Regions from separate parts of the Fictibacillus sp. KU28468 genome, predicted to be linked through region 1. Evidence: riboswitches for the same ligand, from Rfam matches in the RefSeq annotation. Region 1 holds a riboswitch; each other region holds the start of a gene.
The links. Region 1 has a riboswitch for S-adenosylmethionine ahead of metX (homoserine O-acetyltransferase MetX). Riboswitches for the same ligand answer to the same signal wherever they lie in the genome.
Positions count from the first base shown of each region.

Region 2: linked by a shared signal. The riboswitch ahead of OKX00_RS05410 (YezD family protein) and the one ahead of metX (homoserine O-acetyltransferase MetX) in region 1 are both predicted to bind S-adenosylmethionine.
Region 3: linked by a shared signal. The riboswitch ahead of OKX00_RS17500 (Fur-regulated basic protein FbpA) and the one ahead of metX (homoserine O-acetyltransferase MetX) in region 1 are both predicted to bind S-adenosylmethionine.

Region 1 is NZ_CP110666.1:2,338,781-2,342,058, forward strand. It holds gene OKX00_RS12065 (MDR family MFS transporter) at 1-479, shown strand, start outside; gene metX (homoserine O-acetyltransferase MetX) at 509-1,603, opposite strand; SAM riboswitch class I at 1,686-1,794, opposite strand; gene OKX00_RS12075 (universal stress protein) at 1,959-2,447, shown strand; gene OKX00_RS12080 (cell wall hydrolase) at 2,489-3,082, opposite strand.
Region 2 is NZ_CP110666.1:1,073,728-1,077,005, reverse strand. It holds gene sat (sulfate adenylyltransferase) at 1-546, opposite strand, end outside; gene OKX00_RS05415 (phosphoadenylyl-sulfate reductase) at 574-1,275, opposite strand; gene OKX00_RS05410 (YezD family protein) at 1,369-1,485, opposite strand; SAM riboswitch class I at 1,617-1,727, opposite strand; gene OKX00_RS05405 (sulfite exporter TauE/SafE family protein) at 1,952-2,854, shown strand; gene OKX00_RS05400 (hypothetical protein) at 2,922-3,278, opposite strand, start outside.
Region 3 is NZ_CP110666.1:3,341,620-3,344,897, reverse strand. It holds gene OKX00_RS17510 (DinB family protein) at 1-25, shown strand, start outside; gene OKX00_RS17505 (threonine synthase) at 214-1,422, shown strand; SAM riboswitch class I at 1,495-1,600, shown strand; gene OKX00_RS17500 (Fur-regulated basic protein FbpA) at 2,010-2,189, shown strand; gene OKX00_RS17495 (YhgE/Pip domain-containing protein) at 2,195-3,278, opposite strand, start outside.

The DNA of each region.
Region 1 (3,278 bases):
TTATGCCGACATTAATGATCGCGATTCAAAATGAATTTCCGAAAACAAAACTGGGAGCTGTTACTTCTGCATCAACGTTCTTCCGTTCAATTGGCGGTACGATTGGTATCACTGTTCTAAATGTAGTGATGAACCATTCCTTAGAAACAAAAATGAAAGATGTAGTGAGTGGACAAACGAACCCAATGCTTCAAGGGATCTTTCAAAAGTTAGCAGACAAAACAGATGCATTGTTCAGCATTTTAATCCATCCAGATCTTCTTAAATTGCCTGATACAATTAAAGATACCGTTATTCATTCTATACAGACCGCATGGAGTGATTCTTTTACCACTGTATTTTTAACAGGCTTGATTTTTATTGGAGCGGGTATTTTGGTCGCTTTATCCGTCGGCGGCGGAAGAATTAGCCGGGAGCGCCCTGAACAGCATACGCCTTCTAATCAGACGGCGGTTATTGAAAAACCAGCTGTTGAATAGTGATAAATAAAGACATGAGGATGATATCCTCATGTCTTTATTGTTTCTCTCATAAATTCCTTGAGCAAGTTCCCCCACTTATCAAATTCTGTCAGAAATCCATCATGCCCAAACATGGTGGATACCTCAAGATATTTTGCTCTTTTATTTGCAGCTTGAACATCTTTTACAAACTGTTCCATTAAATCAGAAGGATAGAGCAAATCACCAGTGAAACCAACACAAAGCATTTGAGCCTTATAGCTCTGGGAAGCAGCCACTACTCCTCCCCTTTCTCTGCCGATATCGTGAGTATCCATCGCTTTCAATAGTGTTAAGTAACTGTTGGCATCAAAACGGTCCGCTAATTTATCCGCTTGGTATTGAAGATAGGATTCAACTGAAAAGGCTGCATTCTCATGAATGGTTTCCCAATTCTCAGTTTGTTTTCGCTGAAATCGATGATTGAACAATGCTCCCGAACGATAAGTGAGCATACCGATCATCCGAGCAATGCCAAGCCCTTTCCTTGGTGTATTTTCTTTACCGTACTGTCCATTATTCCATAAGGGATCACTTAGGATGGCCGTTCTTCCCGCTGCATTGAAACCTATCGCATAATCACTTAGAAAAGGGGTTACGGCAATCGGGATCAGACGCTCCATAAAATCAGGATACATCAGTCCCCACTCTAATACCTGCATGCCGCCTAACGATCCGCCGATCACTGCCTCTAGACGTCCCAAGCCGAGTACGTCCAAAAGTTTCTTTTGGGCCTGCACCATGTCTCTGATTGTTATCAATGGAAATTCAGCTCCGTAAGGACTTCCAGTAACGGGATTGACCGAGAGTGGTCCTGTTGATCCGTCACACCCTCCCAATACATTTGAAGTAATCACCTGGTATTTCTCCAAATCAATATACTGCCCATTTCCCAAAAGACCTGCCCACCAGCCTTCTCCCATCTCACTGTTTAACGTATAATGATTACCTGTAAGCGCATGGCATACGAAAATGGCAGGTGCATTTGCTGCGCCGATTCGCTGGTATGCGATATGGACATCTTTCAGCTCTTTTCCAGACTCTAACGTAAGTTCTCCTATTGCTGCCGTATCATTTACAGCAGATAATTGTGTATTTGCCAACAGATATCCCCCCATTTATTCAACAAAAAACACCTCTCTAAAAGATTCAGAGAGGTGCAATTATCCGCTTGGGCTTGACCTTCTCTTATCTCTCAAAGCCTTCTGCCTTGCAGGATTTGGCACCTGTTCAGAAATAATCTGCAGGTTGCCGGGTATCATCGGGCCAGTCCCTCCACCACTCTTGATAAGAGTCAATTATGAATTTTTCAAATACTTTAATACGTTCAAAAATACCTTACTCCTATAGGTTTGTCAAATGGAATTTGGAGGTTGGGTACAAATGTTACGATTATGTTTGCCTCTCTTATATATAGGGAATGAATTTATATAAGTTTACAAAAAAGGGGTGATTTTTATGCCTTATTACGAAAAAATCCTTGTTGGTGTGGATGGATCGGAATCTTCGGAGGTTGCCTTTTACAGAGCTATAGAAATTACGAAAGAATATCATGCGCAATTGCTAATTGTTCATATTTCTGAGGAAAAAATCCCTACTGCTCCATTAGACGCAGGTGCAGTTAACATCGAGTTGAGCCGTGATAAGAGTTTCAGTGAATCCCTTCTTGAAGATTATGATGAAATGGCAAGGAAACATGGATTAAAACATGTTAAAACCTTATCCAATTACGGAACTCCAAAAACAGAAATCCTTTCTTTTGCTTCCATGCATGAAGCAGATTTAATTGTCTGCGGTGCAACCGGGTTAAACGCTATGGAACGCATTTTTATCGGCAGTGTTTCACAATATATCACTAGGCATGCCACTTGTGATGTTCTCATTGCCCGGAACAGCCAAAAAATCGAATCATCGGGTCTTAGCATAAAGAGCTCAAGTGAACGATAATAAAGCCTCAGACCTTTCTTTCTATGGCCTGAGGCTTTAATTTACTTGCTGAATGTATGGTTGCCGATTACTATATTGACAGGCTTTGTATCGAGCCAACGGCTTACCGCTGTCGTTTTATTATAGAAAAACAGCGATCCATTCGTATTGTCATAACCGGATAATGCTTTATCAACAGCTTTTTCTGATGAAGGTGAAGGCTTTTTCAGTTTGTTTTCCATGACAGGCTGAAACTGCCCTTTGTCGTAGATAACCCCTTTGATCGTATCCGGAAAGCTATCAGCCTTTACTCGGTTCAAGACAACAGCAGCAACTGCAGCTTTACCTTCAAAACTTTCACCCATTGCTTCGGCTTCGACAAGAGAAGCGAGAAGTCTTTTATCTTCTGAAGATGCTTTCACTTGATGTTCACTTACCCCTTTAACTGCCGGTATGTTTAATTGCTGGCCAGGTCTTATCATATTTCCGTCTAAATTGTTGTCTTTTTTGATACTTTCATAAGATACGTTATAAGACTGACCAAGCTTCCAAAGAGTATCCCCTTCCTTTACCGTATGTGCACTTGCATTTGTTCCTCCTGCTATAGATAGCCCAATGGCTGTTATTCCCGTAATTAAACCAATCTTTTTAAACATAAATTTATACCTCCTGGATCTTTGTGTTTTCGTCAAAAGTAAAAGGACGATTTCTGATCACCCTTTTGTTGTTGCGAACTAACGAAGCCCCTAGGAGTTATGTTTCGGATATATGATATTTTTTGTGACCATTGACCGATTTTCCTTCAGAGCACATGAGCGATAAGTGGCTCCAATATACTATAGATAACCCCAT
Region 2 (3,278 bases), 1.3 Mb from region 1:
TGTATTCCATCCCCTGTCTCTGAAGACTTGGCGGGTTTCAGCTGGATCCAGGCGATATTCAGTAAACCTTTGTTTTTCAGGCCGCTTTACGAGAGTGATTGATCCTCCAACATAGTAAGAAGGGCGTTCCAGAAGTTTTTTAACCCCAGGGTGTGCAGTATCTGCCGTTTGGTAGACTTGCTCTGCTTCATGCTTAATGTCCGGGCGGTAAAGGTCTTCTACCTCGATGACTCCGTACGTTACACCCTCAAATACGAGCCTCGCCTGATCTCCGGCTGATAGCGTCCTTGCTTGTTTTTCATGAACTGGAAGGACGATTGGGATGCTCCAAACCGTTCCATCAGCAAGACGTAGAGAATCAACGACAGATTGATAGTCTTCTTCATTTAGAAAACCGGTAATTGGGCTGTAGGCTCCTACACCGATCAGCTCGAGATCACTTAAGGATGTAGCATCCAGTTCCACTTCCTTTTGAATGTGGTCTGTTGGCAGATTTGGTTCATAACGGTTTATCAGCTTTCCTCCATGCGGCAAAATTGATGTCATGTTAATTCCTCCTGTAATTTTATTTTATTATTGGTGAAGTCCACACTCTGTTTTCCCTTGCCCTGACCAGCGTCCTGAGCGGGAATCACCCGACCCGTCAGCCGGAAGCGTGCACGGCTCGCAGCCGATGCTGGGATACCCCTGATCGTGAAGCGGATTGTAGGGCAGATTCTGCTTGTAGGCGTATCTCCAAATTTCCTTCCACGTCCAATGGATCAGCGGACAGATTTTCACGGATTTAAAACGTTCATCCTTATTGATGTACTGAACATTGCTCCTCCCTGCCGACTGCTCCCTCCGGAGACCCGACAGCCATGCCGGTGCTCCGTTCAGTGTTTCCTCAAGAGGGGCTACCTTTCGTATATAACAGCAGAGGTTCGGTTCTCTTTTCCATAACTCGCTGCCATGCTTTTCCGCCTGTTCCAACAAGGACAGCGAAGGCTTCTTCATCTCAATCTTCATTTCCGGATATCTTTTTTTCGCCTTTTCGATCACCTCGTACGTTTCCTTGAAGTGAAGGCCTGTATCCAGGAAAACGACTCTTGCATCTGGTTTGACCTTGGATACAAGATCCACCAGGACACTGCCTTCTATTCCGAAGCTGCACGCATAAACGAGTGCATCTCCATATTGCTCATACGCCCATTTCAGTACTTCGAGTGCCCCCTTCGTTTCACTGTCTTCCGGAAACGTAAACTCCTGTTCTTTCCATGTGTCAAACTTGAGCATGTTAACCACCCCTCCAATGAAAAAGGCAGCTTTAACCATAAGCAGCCATCCTGCTATGTTAAAACCGCCTCTAGTTTTCTAGTCAGCGAATATTTATTTAAAACGTACCTTTTCGTTTTTTTCCAGCTGAATCAGCTTTCCATCCTGAACAATTAACGTGATGGACCCATACTTGATACTGTTCAGCATTTCTTTTAACTGTTCAAAAATTTCATCCTGGCTTTTACCGTTTACCACATCAGAACCTCCTCGTTTAATATGTTTTGTTAGGTTTTTTCAGGAATTAAAATGGCAATAAAAAAACCTTTCCATTTCGGAAAGACTGACGAGGTAAACATATTACCTTATCTTCCAAAATGTAATAAACATTCTGCTGGAGTTAGCACCTTGCAAAAAAAATGCAGGTTGCCGGGTTTCATCGGGCCAGTTCCCTTCACCGCTCTGGATAAGTTTTTTTATTTTTTTAAATAATAACACACATTTATGCTTTCGCAAACCCTATTATTCTTATCGGATTAAAAAATATTTATTGAAATATCCGAAAATTCTATTGACAGACTTTCATTCCATTGAATATAGTAAATACTAAATTCGAAAAGAGATACACTGCTGATCGGAAAAACCGAAGGCTCTTAACTTTACGGTTAAGGGCCTTTTATTTGTTAGGAGGAGTAAAATGAAAAAACTGATCATCCTGGCCCTGATTGGACTCGTTGCACAACTGATTGACGGGTCACTCGGAATGGCTTACGGACTGACTTCGACTTCCCTGCTGCTGGCCTTTGGAATCGCTCCGGCGGTTGCTTCGGCTTCGGTTCACTTTGCAGAGGTTGTTACGACAGCCGCCTCAGGTGCATCACACATCAGGTTCGGTAATGTTGACCGTAAAATTATCTTTCGTCTCATTATTCCGGGATCCATTGGGGCATTTACCGGTGCCTGCTTTTTATCCAATCTTCCTGGCGACGCAGTAAAACCGTATATTTCCTTTTTCCTGCTGTTCCTTGGTTTCTTTATTCTGTACCGATTTTTATTTAAAAAGAACACCAAGCCTGCTGATCATGAAAAAGCGTTCAGCCGCAAGCAGCTCATCCCGCTCGGACTTGTTGCCGGCTTCTTGGATGCCACCGGAGGAGGAGGCTGGGGACCGGTAGCCACACCTGTCCTGTTAGCCAAAAACGGCACAACAACAAGAAAGGTCATCGGTTCCGTGGATACGAGCGAATTTGCTGTTGCCGTTTCTGCAACACTCGGTTTCCTCATCTCTCTCGGATGGGAGCAGGTCAACTGGATGTGGGTTATCGCCCTCATGGCGGGAGGATTAATCGCAGCACCGGTCGCAGCATGGCTCGTCCGCATTATCCCTTCGCATATTTTAGGTGTGGTTGTTGGAGGATTGATTATTGTAACGAACGCCCGGACGCTTTTGCAGTCCGCTGGAATCTCCGGTACAGCGCTGCAATCGGTCTATACCGTGCTGGTCGTCGTTTGGCTGGCGGCAATTTTCTTCAGCATTAGAAAAAATAAAAAACATTCTTTCTCAGCTGGACCACAAACTGAAAGCACTAATCTCCACTGACACATCACAAACAATAATTTATACCAATAAAAGCTGACTCAAATGAGTCAGCTTTTATTGTATTCTGCTATTTCTTCACTTCAATAATGAACGGATAGGTGATCACTTTCCCATTGATCTTAAACTCCGCCCACAATTTATAAAGTCCAGGTTCCTCAAATTCCGTCTCAAATTTTGTATCTTCAGGAGTGGAAGGATGAACGTGGACATATTTTTCTCCTGTATGATCTAAGACCACAACATGGCCACGTGCTCCAAGATAAGGTTCAGGTTTTGCATCACCCATGCTAAATTGCAGCGTAACAGGCTGGCCAGCTTTAAATTCTTTTGGCGTCAATGATACTTTGTGTCCATCAATTGTTTTTGAAAGGGTGGTATCTGCCTTCAATTCTGGCTGGTGAGTATGATTTCCATGGCTTCCCGC
Region 3 (3,278 bases), 1.0 Mb from region 1:
AATTAAGGAAAAGGTTCTTTCTTAGACAATTAAGCTAGACATCAACGGGAAGTTATACCTTAGTTGACTTATCAGAATACCTGCATTAAAATTTTACACAATAGAATAAATTGCTGATCAGAAAACTGAAGGCACCGCTATGCATGTTATTCCTTATGCACAGCGGTGCCTTTTTGCTGTCCTTTTCTGGTGAGGGAATATTGGAGGTATGTTATGTCTTTCAGCTATGTCAGCCATCTTGAATGTCCAAAGTGCGGCAGCATCTATGCTCATCACGAACCTAATCAATTGTGCCAGTGCGGTTCCCCCCTTCTCGTAAACTATGATTTAGAGGAACTGAAAAATGAGAATGAAATTATTAATAAGAAGAGGAATGATCTTTGGAGGTACCACAAACTTCTTCCTGTTATAGACCCAGATCATGTGGTATCACTGGGAGAGGGGATGACTCCTTTATTATCCATGCCTGCTCTCGGTGAGAAGCTTGGAATTGCAAATCTGCTCATGAAAGATGAGGGCATGGTACCTACCGGGTCTTTTAAGGCCAGGGGAGCGGCAGTCGGCGTTTCAAAAGCCAGAGAGCTCGGTATTACCCGGCTTGCCATGCCGACCAATGGCAACGCAGGAGCCGCCTGGTCACTCTATTGTGCAAGGGCCGGCATAAAGCCGTACATCGTTATGCCGGTGGATGCCCCAGTCATTACGAGAAAAGAAGTGGCGATTTCAGGTGCAGAGCTCTTTCTTGTGAACGGCCTGATCAGTGATGCCGGAAAAATTGTCGCGTCCCTTGTGAAGGAAGAAGGTTTCTATGATGCTTCCACATTAAAAGAACCTTACCGGATTGAAGGCAAGAAAACGATGGGGTATGAAATTTTAGAACAATGCGGAAGCGAGCCGCCTGATGTTATTGTGTATCCAACAGGCGGAGGAGTGGGGCTGATTGGCATATATAAAGCATTGAAAGAATTCAGGGAACTGGGCTTATTTAAAGGAAGCAGACTGCCGCGTTTAGTCGCTGTCCAGGCTGAAGGATGTGCACCGATCGTAAAAGCATGGGAAGAACACAAGAGTGAATCGGAGTTCTGGGAAAATTCTGAGACAGCTGCTTTTGGTATCAATGTTCCAAAAGCGATCGGAGATTTCCTTGTCCTTGAAGCACTTTATGAAACGGATGGATGCGCCGTTGCCGTTTCAGAAGATGAAATTAGCTTTACTCAGCGCCAAACTGCAGAGCTTGAAGGGAGTTTTATTTGTCCGGAAGGAGCGGCTGTGTTTGCCGCCTCAAAACGATTGAGGGAAAATGGCTGGATCAAAGCAGAGGAAAAGGTGATATGCCTAAATACTGGGCAGGGGATTAAATACCCTGATTCGTTTTCTGTAGATCCTCCCGTTTTAGAGCCTGGAGAAATCATTCGAAAATAAAATGAGTTATTGTCTTGACAATAAGATGGAAATCCCTATAATTGAATCCAATAGAATACATTTATCTTATATTTCTTATTTAGAGAGGTGGAGGGATCTGGCCCTTTGAAGCCTCGGCAGCGGACTCAATTATGAGCACTGTGCCAATTCCACAAGCAAAACGCTTGAATGATAAGAAGAGTATGACTTATGATGGCGATTCAACCTCTTCTTGTGCGTATTTTGCTTCCGCAAGAAGAGGTTTTTATTTATGCGAAAAACCAACTAATTCACTGTGAAATATAAGGATTGCTGATTGGTCAACCAAAGGCGCTTCATCATGAAAATGACGGCGGTTATTTTTTTGTTAAAAGCTTTATTAGTAAACGTAGTTGTTTATTTGTGGGGTGTGATTGAACCGCCTTCTGCTTTTCGGGCGTTTCATTTGTTTCACAAATCAGCAGGCTCATATCATCGCCAGCTATCACACACACCTTACTGTATAAAAAGGACTTGAGGGTCTCTTTCAAGCATCAGTATGCGATGCACAATAGGAAAGAAAATCAACAATGTGCTTTAAAAAAGCCTTGTAAAAAGGAGGGATTGTTTTGGAAAATCAACTAAGAAGAGCTGTGGAAAGCAAACGAAATCAGCTGATCAATAAACTCATCAATATGGGCATTTATAAAAAAGATGAGCTTCATTTATTTCAGCTGGCACTCTCTGATCTTGAAGAGGAGTATGCAAAGGCGGTAGGCGGCAAGAACAGCCTTCCGCAGGCTAAATAAACCACTCATTGAAGTATTCTTGCTTTTTTCGCGCCTGCTCCCCTTCTATTCTGTATTCGCTGCAACGGTTTTCTTAAAAACAGGGCAGCAATAAGAAAAACAGCGGGGAAAAGCAGCAGATGATACAAGTCAGACAGTACAACTTCTCTAATCATTCCCCCGGCTGCTTCTCGCAGTAAACTGACTCCATACGTAAACGGCATATACGGATTAAGCTTTTGAAAGAAGGAAGAGGTCATTGCCACAGGAAATGTTCCGCCTGAACTTGAAAACTGCAGAACGAGAAAAATAACCGCCAGGCCTTTACCCACATTTCCAAAGATGGAAACGAGCGTATACGTTAGTATGACAAAGACGATGCTCAGGAACATGGCAAATAAAACAAACCATGTTTTGTCCACAATGTAGGAATGGATAATGAACAGGTCACCAAGAGATACGACAAGCCCCTGCAGCATGCCGATCGTTGCAAAAGTCATCAGCCTCCCAAAATAAAAAGAAAGCGGTGAAATCTCTCCTTTACTTGGAACTTCACCTACTTTAAGAGAAGAGATGAGCAGCATTCCTCCCACCCAAAGCGCAAGTAAGGTGTAGAAGGGAGTCATGGCTGAGCCATAATTAGGAATCGGAAAAATTTTATTCTCTTTCAACGTGATAGGAGCGGCCAGAAAATCACTTTCCTTTTGAGCATCGTTCTTTAACGCTTTAATGATATCTCTCAAATTATTGTTGCGTTCAAAATCCCTGATTTTGTCTGCCGTACGTGTGATGGATTTCTCCATGGCGGGCAAGTCTTTTTCTGCAAATATAGCGGCCCTGTGGATTGCTTGTTCTATTTGGGGAAGCTGGGTATCCATCAATATCCCTGCTTTTTGAATATCTTGTTTGACACCCGGCAAATCGTTCCTCATAAAATCTGCTGCCTGTTGGATTTTCTGTTCTTGTGCGGGCCAGTCCTGTTGAGCAAATAAAGAAAGCTTCTGCAGAGGTTCGGTGTATGAGTCTGCACGGCCAGAAAGGATTTCTTTGTTCTGCTGGACGGTATTTTTAAGCTGATGCAATTCTTCTTTGATCGCTTCTAATTCATCA